Regions from separate parts of the Marinomonas sp. PE14-40 genome, predicted to be linked through region 3. Evidence: predicted binding sites of a transcription regulator. Region 3 holds the regulator's gene; each other region holds the start of a gene.
The links. Region 3 encodes LexA, which represses DNA repair genes until DNA is damaged. Its sites were predicted from a motif close to TACTGTNTANNTANACAGTA; they were not measured.

Region 1 (5,017 bases), 640 kb from region 3:
AGTGTGGAAGCAAGAAACGTAGGAAAAATGAGTTTTGTCATACATAACCTAAAATTAAGGGGTTAGGTTACTTAAGTATAGAAAGGTTTATTTAATTGAGGTTCATTGTCATAAAAAATTAATAAAGGACAGGTTTGCTAAATGTTTAGATTTTTAGATTCTGAGGAGTCAACAGTGTAAATCGTCCAGCGTTTTTCAGTTAATTTAAGCTCTTTGATATTAATGTGGCTGACCTCAGCGGTAACACGACGATTGGTGGCGCGGCCTATTGGGGAGTCATTATCTGCGATTGGCTGGCTTTCACCATAACCTACTGCCTTGATACGATTAGGTGCTATGGTGAACTTTTCAACTAATGCCTGTTTTATTGCATTAGCACGGTTTTGAGAGAGAACTAAGTTTTTTGTCTCATCACCTTGAGAATCCGTATGGCCTTCTATCACAACATCCGTTGATTTAAATTGTTGTAAAAACTTGCCTAGCTTCAATAAGCCTTTTAATTCTGAATTTTTTAATAGATGTTTGCTTGTTTCAAAACGCACATCAAGTTTGACTTTATTTTCGATTGAATTACTTAAACTTTTAGAAACAGAGCAGCCAACATTATCGACTTTAGAGCCGGGAGGGGTGTTGGGGCACTTGTCCCGCATAGCAATCACACCGTCTTTGTCATGATCTTTGAAGCGTTGACTAATATCTTTACCAAAGAGTCTTTCTGCAAAGCTAGTCTCTATCATTAAGCTAGAAAAAATGACTATCCATAGCATTTTTTTCATCCATGATCCTTAATCTAGCTCAAGAGGGTTGTTCGGAATGTAGAGTATTACTATTCGTTATATCCAATACCATAGGTGTTTTGTTCTCATTATGTAAAATAATGTAAGGTTTTAGGTGCGGGGGATTTGCGTATTAAATAAATTCTATCTAGGTTTTTTTCATAAATCCTAGAGTGTCGAGAGCTGATCGCATATAATGCTGGGCCTTAAAAATATATTAGTACTCCTTGTTGTTGGTTTTTGACTTTAAATCATCATAAAAGCCTTTAAAAAGACGGCTTTAAAAACAACGGGGAGAAGAAGAATCTCTTACTTAGTAAGTAACAGGAATTAGAATTATGCGCAGTCATTATTGCGGCGAATTAAATGCTTCAAACATTTCTCAAGAAATTACACTATGCGGTTGGGTCCATCGCCGTCGTGACCATGGTGGCGTAATCTTTCTAGATGTACGTGACCGTGAAGGTCTGACTCAGGTTGTTTTTGACCCTGATCGTGCCGATAGCTTCGCACTGGCTGACAGCGTTCGTAATGAATATGTTGTTAAGTTAACAGGTTTAGTTCGTGCTCGTCCTGAAGGTACAGTTAATCCAAATATGGCAACAGGTGAAATTGAAGTATTAGGTACTTCTTTAGAAATCCTTAACGCTGCACAAACACCTCCATTCCAATTAGATGAGCACCAATCAGTTGGTGAAGATGTTCGTCTTAAAAATCGCTTTGTTGATTTGCGTCGCCCTGAAGTACAAGCAAAAATGCGTTTTCGTTCTAAGGTAACGTCTGTACTTCGTAATTACTTAGACGACAATGGCTTCCTTGATATTGAAACACCTATTTTGACTCGTGCGACACCTGAAGGTGCGCGTGACTATTTAGTACCAAGTCGTACTCAACAAGGTAGTTTCTTCGCATTGCCACAATCACCACAGTTATTTAAGCAACTATTGATGGTGTCTGGTTTTGATCGTTATTATCAAATTGCAAAATGTTTCCGTGATGAAGATTTACGTGCGGATCGCCAACCAGAATTTACTCAAGTAGACATAGAAACATCCTTTATGGGTGAAAAAGAAATTATGTCTATGACAGAAGAGATGGTTGTTGGTTTGTTTAAACAACTATTAAATGTTGATCTAGGTACTTTCCCTACTATGCCATATGCTGAAGCAATGGAAACGTATGGTAGTGATAAGCCTGATTTACGTATTCCATTAAAGATCGTCACTGTTTCTGATTTGATGGAAAATGTTGACTTTAAAGTGTTCTCTGGCCCAGCCGTTGACCCTAAAGGTCGTGTGGCGGCGCTTAAAGTGCCAGGTGGTAATGCACTTACACGTAAGCAAATCGATGCTTATACTAAGTACGTTAGTATTTATGGTGCTAAAGGATTGGCTTACATCAAGGTAAACGACAAATCTAATCTTGAAGAGGGTTTGCAGTCTCCGATTGTTAAGTTCTTGCCAGTTGAAGTGCGCCAGCAGTTGCTTGAGCGTCTAGATGCACAAGATGGTGATTTAATCTTCTTTGGCTCTGATTCAGAGAAGGTAGTGAATGAAGCGCTAGGTGCTTTACGTTGTAAGCTTGGTGAAGATCTTGAGCTTTATACTTGTGAGTGGGCGCCTCTTTGGGTTGTTGACTTCCCTATGTTTGAAGAAACGTCAGATGGTGGCATTACCGCAATTCATCACCCATTCACCGCGCCGTCATGTTCAATTGAAGAGTTGAAAGCTAATCCGCTAACTGCTCTTTCACAAGCCTATGACATGGTGCTCAATGGTACTGAGCTAGGTGGTGGTTCTATCCGTATTCATCAAAGCGATATGCAACAAACAGTATTTGAATTGTTGAACATTGATGAGGCTGAGCAAGAAGAGAAATTTGGCTTCTTACTTGATGCGCTTAAATTTGGTGCACCTCCACATGGTGGTTTGGCATTCGGTCTAGATCGTCTTGTTATGTTGATGACAGGTTCGGCTTCTATCCGTGATGTTATTGCTTTCCCTAAAACGCAAAGTGCAACATGTTTGTTGACACAAGCGCCAGGTGAAGTAAGTGAAAAGCAATTAAAAGAGTTGAGCATTCGTGTACGTAAACCTGTTGTAGAATAAGGTTTTTAGACGAATTTTAATAAAAGGGCCGCTTATGCGGCCTTTTTTTTGATTTAATGGTGAAATTCAGTTGAATCTTAAGGGTCATACTGTTGAAATATACAGTTAAATTTATGGATCACTGAGGTGTGTTTTTGACTCGAATATTAGCAATTGATCCAGGTTCACGTATTACGGGTTTCGGAATTATTGATGTGCAGGGAAGGCAGATTCAATATGTCGATAGCGGTTGTATTCGTTTGCCAGACGATGTCTTGGCTGAACGACTAAAAAATATTTATACCAATGTCAGTGAGTTGTTATCACGCTATCAGCCGCAAGAGTTTGCAATAGAGGAAGTGTTTTTAGCAAAAAATGCAAACTCAGCCTTAAAGCTTGGGCAGGCCCGTGGTGCGGCTATTGTGGCTGCGGCTATGGCAGGTTTGCCTGTTGCAGAGTATGCCGCTAAGCGAGTAAAGCAATCTGTTGTAGGAAGTGGTGCTGCTGATAAAGAACAAGTGCAGCAGATGGTGCAGTTATTGCTTAAATTAGAAAAGGCGCCTCAAGCAGATGCTGCTGATGCGTTAGCAATTGCCATGTGTCATGCCCATACGCGAACTTCTTCAGGGCTTGAGTATGGTGTTGGTAAGCGTGCAGCAAGATCAGGAAAGCGTTGGTCAGAATTGGATATAAGGAATCTTAAGTGATAGGTCGTTTAGTTGGGTATTTGGTAGAAAAAGTGCCGCCAGAGTTAATGATAGATGTGAATGGTGTAGGTTATGAGTTAACTGCTTCTATGACGACTTTTTATGAGTTGCCAGCGATAGGAGATAAGGTCACACTTTATACTCATTTTCAGGTTAAAGAAGATTCCCAAAGTCTTTATGGTTTTAAGGGTAAAGATGAAAGGGCCTTATTTCGTATTTTAATTAAGGTAAATGGCGTTGGGCCAAAAATGGCGCTCAGTGTGTTATCAAGTATGTCCAGTGATGAGTTGATTGCAAATGTGCAAGACTCAGATGTTACTGCTCTAACGCGTATACCTGGCGTCGGTAAAAAAACAGCAGAGCGCTTGATTATCGAATTAAGAGATAAGTTAGGGCAAGCTGCTAAACAAGACTTATTTGCAACGCCTGAAGTGTTAAGGCAAGTGCAATCTGACCCAAGGCAAGAGGCAGAGGCTGCATTGGTGTCTTTAGGTTATAAACCTCAAGAGGCGGCAAAAGCCATTGCGAAGGTGCCAGTGTCATCTGATAGTAGTGAGCAGGTGATAAAATCTGCCTTAAAGAACATGCTTAAATAGGCTCTGTACATGATTGAATCCGATAGAATAATTAGTGCTGCATCTGATGCTGTTGAGCTTTCAGGATCTGAATCTCATGTTGATAGGGCGATTCGTCCGAAAATGCTGGATGAATATATTGGTCAGCCTGTTGTTAGAGAGCAAATGGATATCTTTATTCAAGCTGCAAAACAAAGAGAGGAACCGTTAGATCACTGCCTTATCTTTGGGCCGCCAGGGTTAGGTAAAACAACCTTAGCTAACATTATTGCGAATGAAATGGGGGTTGAAATTAAAACTACTTCAGGTCCTGTGCTTGAGCGTGCTGGCGATTTAGCTGCTTTGTTAACTAACCTCAGTGAAGGGGATGTGCTATTTATTGATGAAATTCATCGATTAAGTCCGGCAGTTGAGGAGGTGCTTTATCCAGCAATGGAAGATTATCAATTGGATATCATGATTGGGGAAGGTCCTGCTGCGCGTTCTATTAAAATTGAACTTCCTGCATTTACCTTGGTCGGAGCAACAACGCGTGCTGGCTTATTAACATCACCTTTAAGAGATCGATTTGGCATAGTGCAAAGGCTTGAGTTTTATGATGTTCAGTCGTTAACAACTATAGTGTCTCGCTCATCAGAGAAGATGGGGTTGAATATGGATGCTTCTGGTAGCTTTGAAATTGCTCGTCGAGCAAGGGGTACTCCTAGAATTGCCAACCGATTGTTGCGAAGAGTGAGAGATGTGGCTCAGGTGGGTGGTCATGATATTGTGGCTCAAGAAGTTGCTCAGCGTGCCTTAGATATGTTAAGTGTAGATACTCAAGGATTTGATCACTTAGATAGGCGTATGTTATTGACTATGATAGAGAAGTT
Region 2 (5,017 bases), 2.2 Mb from region 3:
TTTTGAAATAAGACGTTAAGATTTGATTACTTAACTTCTTTCTTATACTTTCTATAACCGACATAACCAAAACCAACAAAAAATGCCACCATTAGCCCAACAATAATCAAACCTGAAACAACAACAGAGTCTAAAAACATAACTGCTCTCCTTTATAATTAAGAGCAATTATGTGCCTATCCCCTAAACAGTTAATGACATAAATCAATTGTTTTTTTGACCAGACCAGCATCTGAGCACTTTCTTGATTTAAATCAGAAAACCCCTAACGTGAAATTCAAACTTAATTTATTGAAAATACCTTCTGTATCCATCGAGAAATATCAACAACCTGTTCAGGGCATACAGAATGAGGCATTGAATAAGAGGCCTTCTCTATTTGGTAACCCTTATTCTCCAGTTCACCATGAGCGCGAACCGCCAATTCATAAGGTACAACCGGATCCTGTGTACCATGATGAATAAGTAAAGGGGTTTGCCCATTCACCGAATCTGTCGCCTCCGGGATTAAATTAGCATCAGCCAAGTAAGTCGACAAAGCCATGATACCAGCTAATTTATACTTACCTAACAACCCTACTTGGTAGGCAATCACGCCACCCTGCGAAAAACCAGCAACCAAAATACGCTCTGCAGGAACACCCTTTTCAATTTGAAACTCTATCAATTGAGTAATCTGATCCACAGACTCATCAATATTAGCCATATCAACTTTACGCTCTAGTGACATTTCTAGAATGTCGTACCAAGCTCGCATCGGCATACCACCATTGATAGTAACAGGACGCATTGGCGCATGCGGGAAGATAAAACGAATAGCGGCACTTTGTGGTAAATTTAAAGAAGGTACAATTGCTTTAAAATCATTACCATCTGCCCCTAACCCGTGTAACCAGATCACGGCAGCATCTACTTGATGAGTCGTTTCTAACGTTAAAAATTCAAGCGTTTTAGACAAGGCAAATCTCCATAAAACAATAAAAAAGGCTATCGAACAAAGCTCGATAGCCTAGCATAATTTACTTTAAAACCCTCTAATCAATAAAAAGTTTTAATGATGTGTTGGGAACTGCACCTTAGTAACAGTTTGTTGTTCGTCAAGCTTCAGTAATACATCTACCTTATCCGGCATAACAGACATCATATGCTTAGTAAGTCGTTCGTAATACTGCATAAAGGACTTAAGCTCATCATCAGACATAACAGTAAGATCTATTTTATTTAAACCATCACCATGTATATCTAATAAATGTTCCTCTAATAACCTTTCTTGCTTATTACGCCAGTCATAAACAACATCATAATTTGGCGCCTGCATCCATAACATCAACTCAATACGCGCAAACAATTGTTTATAATCTTCTTCTAAGTACTGGTTAACTTGCTGCCGCCAAACACCTTCTATATCCAAATCTTTTTCAAGCTGATTAATAGGATCAACTAAAGATTGCTTTTGTTCAGGCATACCAACACACCAGCCTTCAAATAATATGACATCAATCGGCCCTTCAACCTCTTGCCAATCTTTAACATGCCGCCTTTCATCAGTGGACTTATCAAAGCAAGGCAAGCGCATCACCTCTCCAGCCTTAAGATCTGCCAACCTATCTAATATATTATTTATCAAGGCAAGATCGTGTGTCCCAGGTACACCACGAGTCATAAACATAGGATGGACATCTCGCGCCATATGTTCTCGCTCAACTCGTGTTTTGTAGAAATCATCGATACTTAATACTATGGTTTTTTTATCGTATGCCTTGTATAAAACATGACTTAACACTGTGGTAAACACAGTTTTTCCGCAACCTTGTACCCCACCCATACCTATAACTAAAGGATGGGACCTTGGTTGCGCTAGTTGCGCTATCCAATGGGCAAAAGGCAAATAAAGATCCTCTAAGTGATCACTTAGAGAGACATCCGCATATAAAGACTTTAAGGTCTGTTCAACATCAAAGCGTAATCTAGGAATGAGAGAAGCTTGATCAGTGGTAAAAACACTTTGCTGCAACTGGTTCCAGGTTAAGGCCTGTATATTCATCATTAACCACCTCCAAAAAATTAGGGATGGTGCAACTAACCCAATACCAAGCTTTGAGAACTGTCAGTAGATAGCTAAACACTAAAATTTAAAAAGTAATTCACAGTCAATAACTTAACTCTTTAGGTTTCGCTAAGGCTCGCTATTAAATTTTATGATAAAGACAGCTGTGCTTCTAGGCATGTTCGCATCATCCTTGATAAACTATAGTCGCTCTCCTCTTTTTTCCCAGTTTTTTTGAGACCTACTCATTTAAGCTAAATACTCAGTTTTTCACTTAAAGCTTCCACCTAAAACAAGGTCAACTGCTTTTCAGACACTGCTTTTAACCTATAGCCAACACCAATTAGCCTAACTGGCATCTGACGCCTAGCATAAGCCTCTCTCAGCAAATCAGTGAAAAAAGCAAGTTCATCACCTGCTACATAAGCGGTTTCAATCGTGGTTTGTTGAAAATCAGAAAACTTAAGTTTCAAATAATATTTACCCAGTTGCGCCAAGCCTTTTTTGCTTTTAATCCGTCGCCCCAACTCTCGCAACAAATCAGGTAATTTTGCCTCACAAGCCGCAACCCCTTTTAGATCTTCAGCAAAAGTCGTCTCAACAGAAATGCTTTTACGCACAGAGTGACTCTTAACAGATCTATTATCAACACCATAAGACAGCTGCTGCAAACGATACGCCCAACTACCAAACTGCTGCGACAATAAAAAATAATCTACCTTTTGCAACTCTTCACAAGTTTCTACATTTAGTTTGGCTAACTTTTCTTGAGCCACTCTCCCAACCCCATGAATACACTTTACTGGAATCGACCGAACAAAATCTTCCTGCTGACTTGGATCTACCACGAACTGACCATTGGGTTTATTCCAATCACTGGCCACTTTGGCTAGAAATTTATTCACAGCAATACCCGCAGAAACAGTTATTCCTACCGCCTCAAATATTCGCTGGCGAATCTCTTCTGCAATTAAAGTCGCACTGCCATAACATAGAGAGCAATCTGTCACATCCAAATAGGCTTCATCTAAAGATAGCGGTTCAATTTTTAAAGTATAATCTTGAAAGATGGCATGCATCTGCCGCGACGCTAGGCGATATTTTTCCATATTGCCCCTTATTAAAACTAAATTGGGACATAAACTTACCGCCTTAGCGGAAGACATAGCCGAACGCACCCCGTATTCCCTTGCCGCATAATTTGCAGTAGCAATGACACCTCTCGCATTTGCCTGCCCACCTATGGCTAAAGGCACTTCCCTCAATGCAGGGTCATCACGCATTTCTACCGCTGCAAAGAAGCAATCTGCATCTATATGTATAATTTTACGCATAGAAACACCGTTTAACTGTATATTTATACAGCATTATGAAAGAGCATTAACAAAAACTCAAGCATCGAAAAAATCAATCACCACCCAACCATCTCGCTATTAAGCGAAGCTTAGAATAAGCAAGATAGGATCAAGAGTTCACCATTCAAAATTAATTAGGCATAATTAATGCATTAGAGTTATAGCAAATTCAAACATCAGTGTTGTGACTGAAAAATAAAGTCACTCAGATCAAAAGCACTAATTAGGAGAAGAGAATGAGATCTAGTCTGCTCTATGCGGCATTAATCGGTACCTGTGTTATTTTGGCAGGCTGTCGAGTATCGAGCGCTGGCTCATGTTCAGGCATAGCTCCATGTAATGCCAGCAATCCAACCCCAACAACAAATAGCTTCGCTCAACCGACTTATGCAACTAAAGGCTTAGCAGCCGCTCCTGCGCAACAACTTGTGGTACAACAAGCACCTCAACCAATTGTCATCAGTGCAACAGGTTACGCCGCCCCTATGGTGAGTAAGAAACTATCTCGACCACAAATCAGATTACTGACTTTGCGTGGTTCAAAATTAGACGCCTACAGAAACCTATCCGAACGTGTTTACGGCCTTAAATTAAGAGGTTCGAGCTCCCTAAGAAGCATGATGACAGCCCACGATGAGCTACAAACATTTGTTGATGCCTATTTGATGGGAGCTAAAGTTGTTTCTCAAAGAGAACTAGAAGACGGCAGCTTTGAAACTATTGTTGAAATGGCTTTGCAAGAAAACTTTCAACAGTGTGTTCAAAACCCAGCAACAATCTCTAATAATCCCGCATGTCAAATGGGCTATAGCAACTTAAATAATGGCATTAGCCAATATCAAAGCCAAACAAGCCCTCAAGTGAGATCAACGACGACTAATTTTTATTCTGTTGAGTAGTCGACTCCATGCTTAAAAAGATTATCGCGACTAGCTTTTTACTCTGCTCCCAGCTTGCTTCATCACAAATGATTGAAGCAACGGGACAAGCAATTATATATAACGAAGATTTAGCCGATGCCAGATACAGAGCAACAGAGCAGGCATTAAAACAAGCGGTTTTACAAGCAAATGCCCGTGTTATTAGTGAAGACACTTTCGCAAACGGCGAAGTTGAGTCCGCAAGCTCAGTACGAGGAACAGGGATAACCCAAAGCACAAACATCCTTAAAGAAGAGCGCAAAAATGACATACTCACTGTCGTTGTTGCAGCCGAAGTCACCCCTGAACACATTTGCAGCAATGGCGCGACCAATCTTTATAGAAAATCAGTGGGTATCACCAGCTTTGCACTACAAACTCCGCAACAGGCCAATCTAGGCTCAATTCATAATGTCCCTAGACTCATGCCTAGAGACCTAGTTAATGAAATAAATAAACAAGGCTTCTTGCACGCGTTAGCCGCAACAAATATACAAATTTACCCTGACCTTATTAATGCTCCCACATCCACCAATCCAGATGGCTCTTTAACAGATGTTGCACGTATTGGAGAAGATCTTGGCGTTCAATATGTTGTGACCGGTGTAATCCGTGATATCGGGCCAGCAAATGAACTGGAGCCGAATAAGGCTAATGTGTTTAAAAACTTTAAACACGAAGAAAACAAAACCAGC
Region 3 (5,017 bases):
TCTACTTTGTTAAGTAGCACTTTTTTGTTACGTGCAAAATCCATTAAACGTCCTGGTGTTGCAACAACGATATCAACACGCTCGGTTTCTAATGTTTGCTTTTGTTTCTCATAGCTCAAACCACCGACCAAAGAAACGACATTAATATCAGAGTTTGCCGTTAATTTAACCGCATCATCAGCAATTTGAAGCGCTAACTCACGAGTGGGTGCAATAATTAAGCCTCTTGCCAAACGACTGTCACGCTCTTCTTCTATTGGGTAGTCAATAAAATCACTGATCATGGCAATCAAAAAGGCAGCTGTTTTACCTGTACCAGTTTGAGCTTGACCAATTAAGTCATAACCTTGCAGTGTTTCAGGCAAGGTTGCAGCTTGTATTTCACTACAATATTCAAATGACATTTCTGAAATAGACTTAAGCACTCGATCTGGAAGATTTAAATCATGAAAACGAACTTTACCTTCAACCTCTGCCACTTGAAAATCATCTATGGACCAAACAGCACCTGATTCAGGTTTATTTTGAGAAGCATCTTCTTGGCGCTTTGGTTTGCGATATGATTTTCTTGGTTTTTTGGATCTAGGTTTTTGTGGTGCGCTCTGATTATCCATATTGGGATCTTTGATCTTCTGTTGAATGTCTTATGGAGTCAAAGACATTAAGCCTTTGAATAAATTGTTATCACTAATTTGATGTGGGTGGAGTTTACAGAAATGCCACCCATTTTTACAGTCATTTAATTAGTTACTCACCTAGCAGTTAACTAGATTCTAGCTTTAAGCTATAGGGCGGCAAGCTGTCAATTAGGTTCCTTCCATAGCGTTTTGTAATAAGACGCTTATCAAGAATACATATTTTACCTGTATCGCTTTCGCTTCTTAATAAACGCCCCGTCGCCTGTACTAATTTAAGTGAAGCATCTGGAATAGATATCTCCATAAAAGGGTTGCCGCCTCGCTTTTGTATCCATTCAGCTAAAGTTGCATCAACCGGATCATCCGGAACTGAAAAAGGTATTTTAGCGATGACAACATGGGTTAAGTATTTACCTGGTAGGTCAACACCTTCTGCAAAACTTGCTAAACCTAATAACAAGCTTCCTTTGTCTTTATCTATTCGCTCTTTATGGGCTTCAAGAATAATACGTTTGGACTGCTCTCCTTGCACCAACATAATATCCTTCAACTCTTGTTTGAGTGCATCAGCAACGGCTTCCATTTGTTTTCTTGAAGAAAATAGAACCAAGCTTGCTGAAGTTTCATCAACCTCATTATCAAGGTATTTAATGATCTCTTTGGTATGTTCATCTGCTTTATTAGGCTCATGCTCTAATTTTGGCACCTGTAAAATAGCTTTATTCTGAAAATCAAAAGGACTTAACACCCTTAAATATTCAGATTCTTTTGGCACACCACTACGCATATTAAATCGATGAAACTGATTTAACGCGGTCAAAGTAGCAGAGGTAACAACAGCCGCAAAACATTTATCCCACAACTGCATTCTTAAGGTGTGCGCAGCAAGAATAGGCGAACCACCTAACTCTATGTCCTGTTCCATACCTTGACCTGTCAAAGTAAGCCACCTTGCATTTGGTGGAAAATTTTGATCATCTGCTGTTGAAAATAAAAGCCATAACGCTTTAGCTTGCTCTAACCTACCAAGAATTACACCTAATATAGGCAGCCAAACCTCAGCCGTTTCCGGTTTCATGCCCATGCCTTCATTTTGCTTAACCTTCTTACATTCATCATGAATCGACTCAATCGCTGAAAATAGTTTTTGATATGAAGTTTGAAGACTGTAGGCGAGCTGCCTTAATTCATCCGGAATAATACCAAATTCAAATCTATGCTGATCATTATCATCAACATTTTGAAGGTTATTAATGAATGGTGCTAAGCCTTGTTGGGCATACTGAATAAAGTTGACAATAGTCTGTACCATTTGAGGAATTTTAAACAGTAATTGTCCTGTAACACTAACGTCATCAGAAAGCTCTTGTTTAAGATTTATCAGGTTTTTCTCTAATTGTCTCAACCAAAGAATACTTTGCTGTAACCTGAGCTCATGCCTAAAGTGGTTAATTGCCTTTTCCGGAAGGTGGTGCCCTTCATCGAAGACATAAATACTATCAGCAGGGGCTGTTAATATTGCTCCACCACCTAAAGATAAATCTGCTAACACTAGATCGTGGTTTGCAACAATGATATCTGCAACTTCTATTTCAGCTCTAGCTTTATAAAATGGGCACGCAGTAAAGTTAGCACAATTACGATTGGTACATTGTTGATGGTCCGTTTTTAGCCGCCCCCAGTCATGCTCTCTAACAATACCTGTCCAGTTGTCTTTATCACCATCCCAGGTGCCAGCCTTAAGCGCATCATCCATTTCTTTGTATAGCGCTGTGTTAATGTCACCTGGCTGTAAATGTTGCTCAAACAAGCCTGCAAACATATCATCAGTTGCTTGGGAGTCATCATCTAAATGGCTCTCCAAATGATTTAAACACAAGTAGCGACCTCTGCCCTTGGCCAAGGTGTATTTAAACTGATAATCAGTATGTTTTATCAGTTCAGGCAACTCTTTATGAAGTATTTGTTCTTGTAATGCGACTGTCGCAGTAGAAATAACCAGTGTTTTTTCTCTTGCTCTAGCAATGGGGATGGCGGCCAAACAATATGACAATGTTTTACCCGTACCTGTACCTGCCTCTATTACAGCAACATGTTTTTCACCGAGACGATTGCCCTCACTATCTGGCTTAACATTGCCAAGTGTTCGCGCTATTGATGCAATCATCTGCCTTTGGCCAGCACGAGGGTTATGCCCTTTTGCCTTAAGGTTTGCTCGGTAAGCGGTTTGAATTTTTAACTTTAAATCATCAGAAAGCATTTATTTAATTGAGTATCCCTTTAAAAGCTGTATATAATAACAGTTACTGTACAAACAACCAGATGCCTTATGATTAAACTTACAAAAAGACAATCCGATGTTATGGATACAATCCGCGACTTTATAGCAGAAACTGGCTTTCCACCAACACGAGCCGAAATTGCTAAACAGCTAGGTTTTAAATCACCGAATGCTGCTGAAGAACATTTAAAAGCACTTTGTAAAAAAGGCGCTATTGAGATTTTACCCGGCGCTTCTCGTGGCCTACGTATCATTGAAGAAGCCAGTAACGATGCTAACCCAGAACTGGGCTTACCTATTATCGGTAAAGTCGCTGCTGGTTTTCCGATACTGGCTCAAGAAAACGTTGATTCACACGTACAAGTACCGCCAAGCATGTTCTCTCCACAAGCAGACTACCTTTTGTCTGTAAATGGAATGAGTATGAAAAATGTTGGCATTATGGAAGGCGACTTATTAGCTGTCCATAAAACATCCACCGTACGTAACGGCCAAATTGTTGTAGCTCGTATCGGCGACGAAGTGACTGTAAAGCGCTTTGAAAAGAAAGGAAATACAATTCGCCTTATCGCAGAAAATGAAGATTTCAACGACATCCTCGTCGACCTAGAAAGTGAAGAATTTGCGATAGAGGGACTCTCTGTTGGTGTAATTCGACAAACAATCTAAGTAACACGCATAAAAAAAGCTAAGCCTAGGCTTAGCTTTTTTTATGCGTTCATCATTAGTGAATCACTTTAGCCTGAGATGCTATGTCGTCATCATCATGAGATTCATGCACTTCTGATTCAGGGAAATCCTCTGAATACACAAAATCAATACCAGCATGAAACATTCTTTTAGCTAGCTCAAAATACCTATCTTGAAGATACGCTTTTGTGGTATCTGAAATTTTTAAAACCGCTAACGGTTCTGATTCAACACCCTCATCACTTGCTGGACGTAAAACAATTTCGCCATTTTCTAGTTCTACTATCTCTAGATACGACTCATTCATATTATTAGTACTCTGAGGATTCTTCTCTAAACCTTAAAATCAATTCAGTTAGAGAGTTTAAATATGTCAAGTAAGTTGATCTATCATCAACTGAAGCGACAATTAAATTATCATGTTTAGCGTTATAGAAGTTAGGCTGACACTTCAAACTCACTTCATATGTATTTTGCATATGAGAAAACCAGGAGTTTGTATTTGCATTCAATTCCATAAGCTCATTAATAACTGGAATGCTGATGTTTTGTGATTTTGCATTTTGATGCATTTCAAGCAAGCCAATTTCCGAGCTAAGATGATACGCTTGTTTTACTTCTTGCAAAAGCCCTAAAACAGCACTTTGCAAATGAAACAGGGCAGCATTTTCAAATGCTGGCCCCATCCATTTTTGCTCATTGTTTGGCATAACCAAAAAACGACGTGCTATATCCAGCCTCTGATTTGTCATGCTAGCGGCCGAACTCATTTATTTCTTTACCTTTTTCTTAGCTTCTTCAATTACCCACTTAGAGTCGACATAAAAAGCTTTCCAGCCTGTTGGCTTGCCATCATCTTCTGACATGACATATTGCTCTTTTGTCTTACGACTATAGCGAATTATCGCAGGACGCCCTTCGGTATCAGCAATTGGCGCATCTTTGAAGAAATGATACTTAGGATCAATTTGATCCATGTATGGTATCAACTCAGCAACTAGCGGTGCACGCGTTTCACGCTTTCTAGGGAATTGGCTTGCTGCTAAAAATAGTCCAGTTGCACCATCACGTAAAACATAATGATCCTCAACTTTCAGGCACGCCAAATCAGGCATAGGAACTGGATCCATTTTAGGTGGCGCAGCTTCACCACTTTTCAGTAGTTTACGCGTATTTTTACACTCTTCATTTGTGCAACCAAAATACTTACCAAAACGTCCCGTTTTTAGCTGCATTTCTGAGGTACATTTATCACACTCAAGAACAGGACCATCGTATCCTTTAATCTTGAACGAGCCAGCTTCAACTTCAAAACCGGAACACGTTGGATTATTACCGCAAACATGCAATTTACGTTGTTCATCAACAAGGTAACTATCCATTGCAGAACCACAAATTTTACAGCGTC
Region 4 (5,017 bases), 1.6 Mb from region 3:
AGACTCAGTTGTAGGAGTCGCGCCTGTACCTTCTTCAACAACATGGTACTGAAGACCGCTCTCAGTGATTTGAACGCCTTCTTTCGCTTTGTTTTCTTCTAGGAAAGCAACGCCTGCAGCAATCGTTTCTTCAGAAGCAGCTAATGTTTTAGCTTCCATTTCTTCTTGTAGGCTAGCAAAAGCAGCTTCTAGGTCTTCACCAGAAACGCGCATTTCAGCACCTTTTAGGGAATCTTCGATTGCAGCAAAAAGGTGAGGTAGAGAAATATCACCTAAATCACTTCCACCTAATTGATCACCGATTTGACGACCAATACCATAGCCAATTTTAGCTTCTTTTGAGTCGAACGATAGTTCAGACATAATTTCTTACTCTCTTCATTAAATAAATAAAGCGGGCATCATATCACAGTCATTTAATAGAACCGAAGCGCAAAAACATGCAAGTTTGTTAAAAAAATATTGAATGATATTGATTATCATTTATAATTTATTTATTCAATAAGGACGATCAAAATGAAACTCTCTGACTTTAACCAGATTTCAAATCATTCACAGCAAATCAAACCTAACAGTCCTGCTTGGGACATTGCTTTTGTCTGTGCAATTTTCATCATAGCAAGTAGCAGCTTCTTTTATGATAGCTATCAAGAAGCCAATCAAAGCCCGTCTTTAAAGAGCGCCCAATTAAACCTCAAATAAGACCTGCTTATGATATAAGTCAGCACTTTTAACTCCCCTAGGCATACACTATAACCAAGATAGCCAAACGGAGTTAAGCCATGTTACCTCAAGTTAAAACCATTCTATTTGCCTGTGATTTAGAAGATAAAACACAAGAATCTTTATCCCTTGTGATGTCGATAGCAGCCAGCCAAAAAGCCAAAATCATTTTCATGCATGCCATAGAACCTATGAACCACCAAGCTCAAAGCATGATAAATAACTACTTGCCAATTGAAGAGTTACAATCACTTAGACGAGAAGCACTGAATAGTGTGAAAGATGCAATCGAGACTCAAATCACCATCTTTTATGAAAACCATGCTAATGATAACGAGCTTCCAGAAAAGCCTGAATATTTAATTATTCAAGAAGATGCAAGCAGCGCCATTAAACATGCTGTTGAAGATCATAAAGTGGATCTTGTTGTTATGAACAGCCGAACCCACAGCAAAATTGGCCAAATGATCATTGGCTCAACTGCAAACAAAGTCATTCATCAAAGCCAAGTGCCAGTTATGGTTATTCCATTAAGATAAGCCACGAGCTAATGTAAGAAGTGAGTCTCCTTGGTTTTCAATTAAAGATGGCTCACTTTATTACTCTTTAATTTCTTTTTAGCTCTGCCCTCGTTTCTTCTAATCACAAATAAAGCTAACCAAGCAAACTCTCGCACTCCCTGTTCCAGTTGCTTAAGCCACCATGGATATCACTGAACATATGGTTTGGTTAAAAAACCGTAGCCAGCAGCAAGGTATTAGAGAATTTGTCGAAATGGCGCTAACAAGACGTAATATAGATCAAACATGTTAAAGTAGCTGTGATTGACCACCTCTTCTCAGTCTGCTCTTTTAAGAAGTGACAACACAAGGAGCCACTTTTCTAAAAGACTCAAAGAATATGATTAAAAGCCCTATATTTACGTTAAGGACCTTATCAATAAAGCAACGATTAAGTTACGTCCCTCTTCATAAATCTAGTTACTTTTATCCACACGCTGAGGTGGAGGGCTTATTCGCAGGTTTCTTAATAACTTAGTACCTTATCCAATAAAGTAAGCACAGATATTTACTGGCCTTTAAAAAGCATCTTAGATAAACTATTACTGTATAAAAACACAGTAGCCATTTATGATTCTTTATATTGCCGAAAAACCAAGCCTAGCGCGTGCTATTGCCTCAGCCTTCCCTAAACCGCAAAAAAAAGAAGATGGCTGTATTTGGCTGCCTAATGGCGATTGTGTGAGCTGGTGTATTGGTCACCTTTTAGAGCAAGCGGAACCTGATGCATACAATCCTGCTTATAAAAGCTGGCAGTTGGATCATTTACCCATTGTCCCAAAAACTTGGCAATGGCAAGAAAAAAGTAAAACTCGAAAGCAACTTAATGTACTGAAAAAGCTCATCAAGAAATCTAGTCAATTAGTCCATGCAGGAGACCCAGATAGAGAAGGACAACTCTTAGTTGATGAAGTCATACACTATCTAAAAGTATCAAAAGCTAAACAAGATAATATCCAACGCCTACTTATAAGCGATTTAACACCGTCGGCAGTGAAAAAATCTCTCAACCAATTACGCTCAAACAAAGAATTTTCAGCACTTTCAAGGTCAGCCTTAGCTAGAGCCAGAGCAGATTGGTTACATGGTATTAATCTAACCCGCGCCTATACCATTAAAGGGAAGCAAGGTGGTTATCAAGGCGTGCTCTCAATAGGAAGAGTTCAAACGCCTATATTAGGCTTAGTCGTAAAAAGAGACGCAGAAAGAGAGAACTTTATTCCTAAAGACTTCTTCCAAGTCTTAGCCAATATAGAAACACCTAAGAATGAAGTCTTTAAAGCAAAGTGGATTCCGAGTGAAGCTTGCGCACCTCATATGGACAGTGAAGGCAGGGTCTTAAATAAAGCACTTGCTGAAAATGTGATAAAACGCATTCAAGGGCAAGACGCTAAAGTACATCAAGCGCAATATAAGAATAAGCGTCAAGCACCTCCTTTACCCTATAGCCTTTCTAGCTTACAGATAGATGCCGCTAAAGCATTTTCTATGTCTGCTCAACAAGTACTAGATACCTGTCAGGCTCTGTACGAAAGACACCAACTGATTACTTACCCAAGATCCGACAGTCGCTATTTGCCGACCGAGCAATTTAAAGATGCGCCAGGTGTTATTAACAGTTTGAAAAATAACTTGCCGCAATGGCAGGATAAATTAAATAAAGCTAATACCAGCCAACGCTCTAAGGCGTGGAACGATAAAGAAGTACAAGCACATCATGCGATAATCCCTACAGCTAAACAAGCTAATATTGACGGTTTATCACAATCAGAGAAAAAGTTGTATGAGCTTATTGCTCGACAATACTTGATGCAGTTTTACCCTCACTATGAATATTTAGACTCATTTATTGAACTCATTATTGCTGGCGGAGTATTTCGTAGTAAAGGGCATACCCAGCTATCATCTGGCTGGAAAGCGTTGCTACCAGATAAAAAGAAAGACGAGGAAGAAGGCAATATGTTGCCTAAAGTTGCCATAGGTGATGTCTTATTTTGTCATCATGGAGAGCTTATTTCTAAAGTGACTACACCGCCACCGGCCTTTACTGATGCGAGCTTACTTGCTGCAATGACAGGTATCAGTCGCTATGTAAAACAAGCGGATATCAAAGCCATTTTGAAAGAAACCGATGGCTTGGGAACAGAAGCAACACGAGCAGGCATTATCGAGTTACTTTTTAGACGTGATTTTTTAAAGCGACAAGGTAAAAATATTCTCTCGACCGAGACAGGTAGAGCCCTTATCAATAGTTTACCTGAAAGTTTAATTACACCTGATATGACAGCGAAATGGGAAGCAGGTCTAAATGATATTTGCCAAGGCAGTGGTTCCTATTTAAATTTCATGAATGAGCTAAAGACAAATTTAGTTCAACTCATTGAACAAGCCAAAACGACCAAGGTAGAGGCATTTGCCACACTACCCAGTCCAAGTAAAAAGCCCTACAAAAAGAAATCCACTTACCGTAAAAAAGCAGCGTCAAAGTACACAAAAAAGCCTAAGACAAGCTAATTGTCTTAGGCTAATTAATTTTAACGTGATAGCGATCTAGCTAAGTCAGCTTTAGTTTAGCTGCCAAGTCCTAACCATGCACCTACACCTACCATCAAGCTGCCAGAAAATCGATTCATGGCCCTTACATTGCTTGATTGAAGCAGTAGTGTCCGTAATGTTCGACCTCCACTTGCATAGATCATAAGACAAATAAACTCTAGCGTTAGAATCACACTAATGAGTGTCACAAGTTGCGATGTTAACGCTTGTTCTGGGTTTAAAAAAGGCGGTAAAAGTGCAACAAAGAATGCCCAGCCTTTTGGGTTGGCAATGGCTGTTACAAAACCTTGTAATGCTAATTCCCTTCTGCTCGCTTGCTCTTTTTCTTGCTCAAGCTGAATCGCCATTTTGCCTTTTGAACGCCACATTTGAACGCCAATATAAGCAAGGTAAAGGCCACCAAGAATCTTGAAAGCTAAGAAGAAATTAGGGTAATTTAATAGTAACGCTGCCACACCAACTGCAGCCAATGCGGCAACTAGACCGACACCAATAAGCTCGCCAAGCATCATCCATAAAGCACGCTTAACTCCAATCGTCATGCCCATTGTCATAGCGAGTGTCATACACATGCCGGGTGTTAGAGAAACAAAGAAAAATGTGGGGATAAAGACTGTTAGTAGTGCTATTTCCATTTTAGCCTCTTAGGTAAATTAACAGGGCTAAAGTCTCATGCAAATCATGAAAAATCAATACTAACGGGCAAGGTAAAACTAAATAAATTTAGACTGTCACACTTAGAGAAACGAACAAAGTTAGAAGGTTTTTTTCTTAGTAAACTCTCCCTCTTCAATGAACTTATTCCATTCATCATCAAGGCCGTCTTCTTCCTCTTGATCTTCAGCAGCCGCTTCGGCTTCTTGCTGTTGTAATTTCAAATCACTTTCAATTTCATCAGCAGCAGAGTTGTACTTATTCATAGCTTCTTTTGCTTCTGGTGTCTCTTCTATTTCTTCTAGCTCACCCGCGGCAGTGCGATACATATCAACGGCTTCTTGCAATTTTCCGGTTAAGAAGAATTGACGAGCTTGATAGGCTTTATGATCAGCGTTTAGCTTATACCGGTAAAAACCAATAAGCTGTCCGTACTTGTGACAAGAATCAGGATCGAGCTTTTTATCTTCTTTAGATTGCTGAATAAAGGTAAAGAAAGAATCTAACAAACGGCGAATATTGAT

Region 1: ruvC (crossover junction endodeoxyribonuclease RuvC) is a predicted target of LexA. The motif match lies at 2,972-2,991, and genes of this name have one in related genera.
Region 2: dinB (DNA polymerase IV) is a predicted target of LexA. The motif match lies at 3,395-3,414, and genes of this name have one in related genera.
Region 4: Q0A08_RS10665 (DNA topoisomerase III) is a predicted target of LexA. The motif match lies at 1,827-1,846, and genes of this name have one in related genera.

The regions. Positions count from the first base shown of each region.
Region 1 covers NZ_CP130700.1:1,352,082-1,357,098, reverse strand. Annotated here, with positions in the region: gene Q0A08_RS06250 (hypothetical protein) at 1-41, opposite strand, end outside; gene Q0A08_RS06245 (OmpA family protein) at 138-776, opposite strand; gene aspS (aspartate--tRNA ligase) at 1,115-2,884, shown strand; gene ruvC (crossover junction endodeoxyribonuclease RuvC) at 3,019-3,570, shown strand; gene ruvA (Holliday junction branch migration protein RuvA) at 3,567-4,166, shown strand; gene ruvB (Holliday junction branch migration DNA helicase RuvB) at 4,176-5,017, shown strand, end outside.
Region 2 covers NZ_CP130700.1:2,911,093-2,916,109, forward strand. Annotated here, with positions in the region: gene ccoM (cytochrome c oxidase subunit CcoM) at 27-140, opposite strand; gene Q0A08_RS13555 (alpha/beta hydrolase) at 284-958, opposite strand; gene Q0A08_RS13560 (hypothetical protein) at 1,052-2,047, opposite strand; gene dinB (DNA polymerase IV) at 2,335-3,381, opposite strand; gene Q0A08_RS13570 (LPP20 family lipoprotein) at 3,639-4,301, shown strand; gene Q0A08_RS13575 (flagellar assembly protein T N-terminal domain-containing protein) at 4,310-5,017, shown strand, end outside.
Region 3 covers NZ_CP130700.1:715,789-720,805, reverse strand. Annotated here, with positions in the region: gene Q0A08_RS03415 (DEAD/DEAH box helicase) at 1-614, opposite strand, end outside; gene dinG (ATP-dependent DNA helicase DinG) at 763-2,898, opposite strand; gene lexA (transcriptional repressor LexA) at 2,968-3,588, shown strand; gene Q0A08_RS03400 (hypothetical protein) at 3,644-3,916, opposite strand; gene Q0A08_RS03395 (DUF6586 family protein) at 3,921-4,379, opposite strand; gene topA (type I DNA topoisomerase) at 4,380-5,017, opposite strand, start outside.
Region 4 covers NZ_CP130700.1:2,315,101-2,320,117, forward strand. Annotated here, with positions in the region: gene Q0A08_RS10650 (FKBP-type peptidyl-prolyl cis-trans isomerase) at 1-363, opposite strand, end outside; gene Q0A08_RS10655 (hypothetical protein) at 517-702, shown strand; gene Q0A08_RS10660 (universal stress protein) at 783-1,262, shown strand; gene Q0A08_RS10665 (DNA topoisomerase III) at 1,854-3,797, shown strand; gene Q0A08_RS10670 (LysE family translocator) at 3,854-4,474, opposite strand; gene Q0A08_RS10675 (hypothetical protein) at 4,595-5,017, opposite strand, start outside.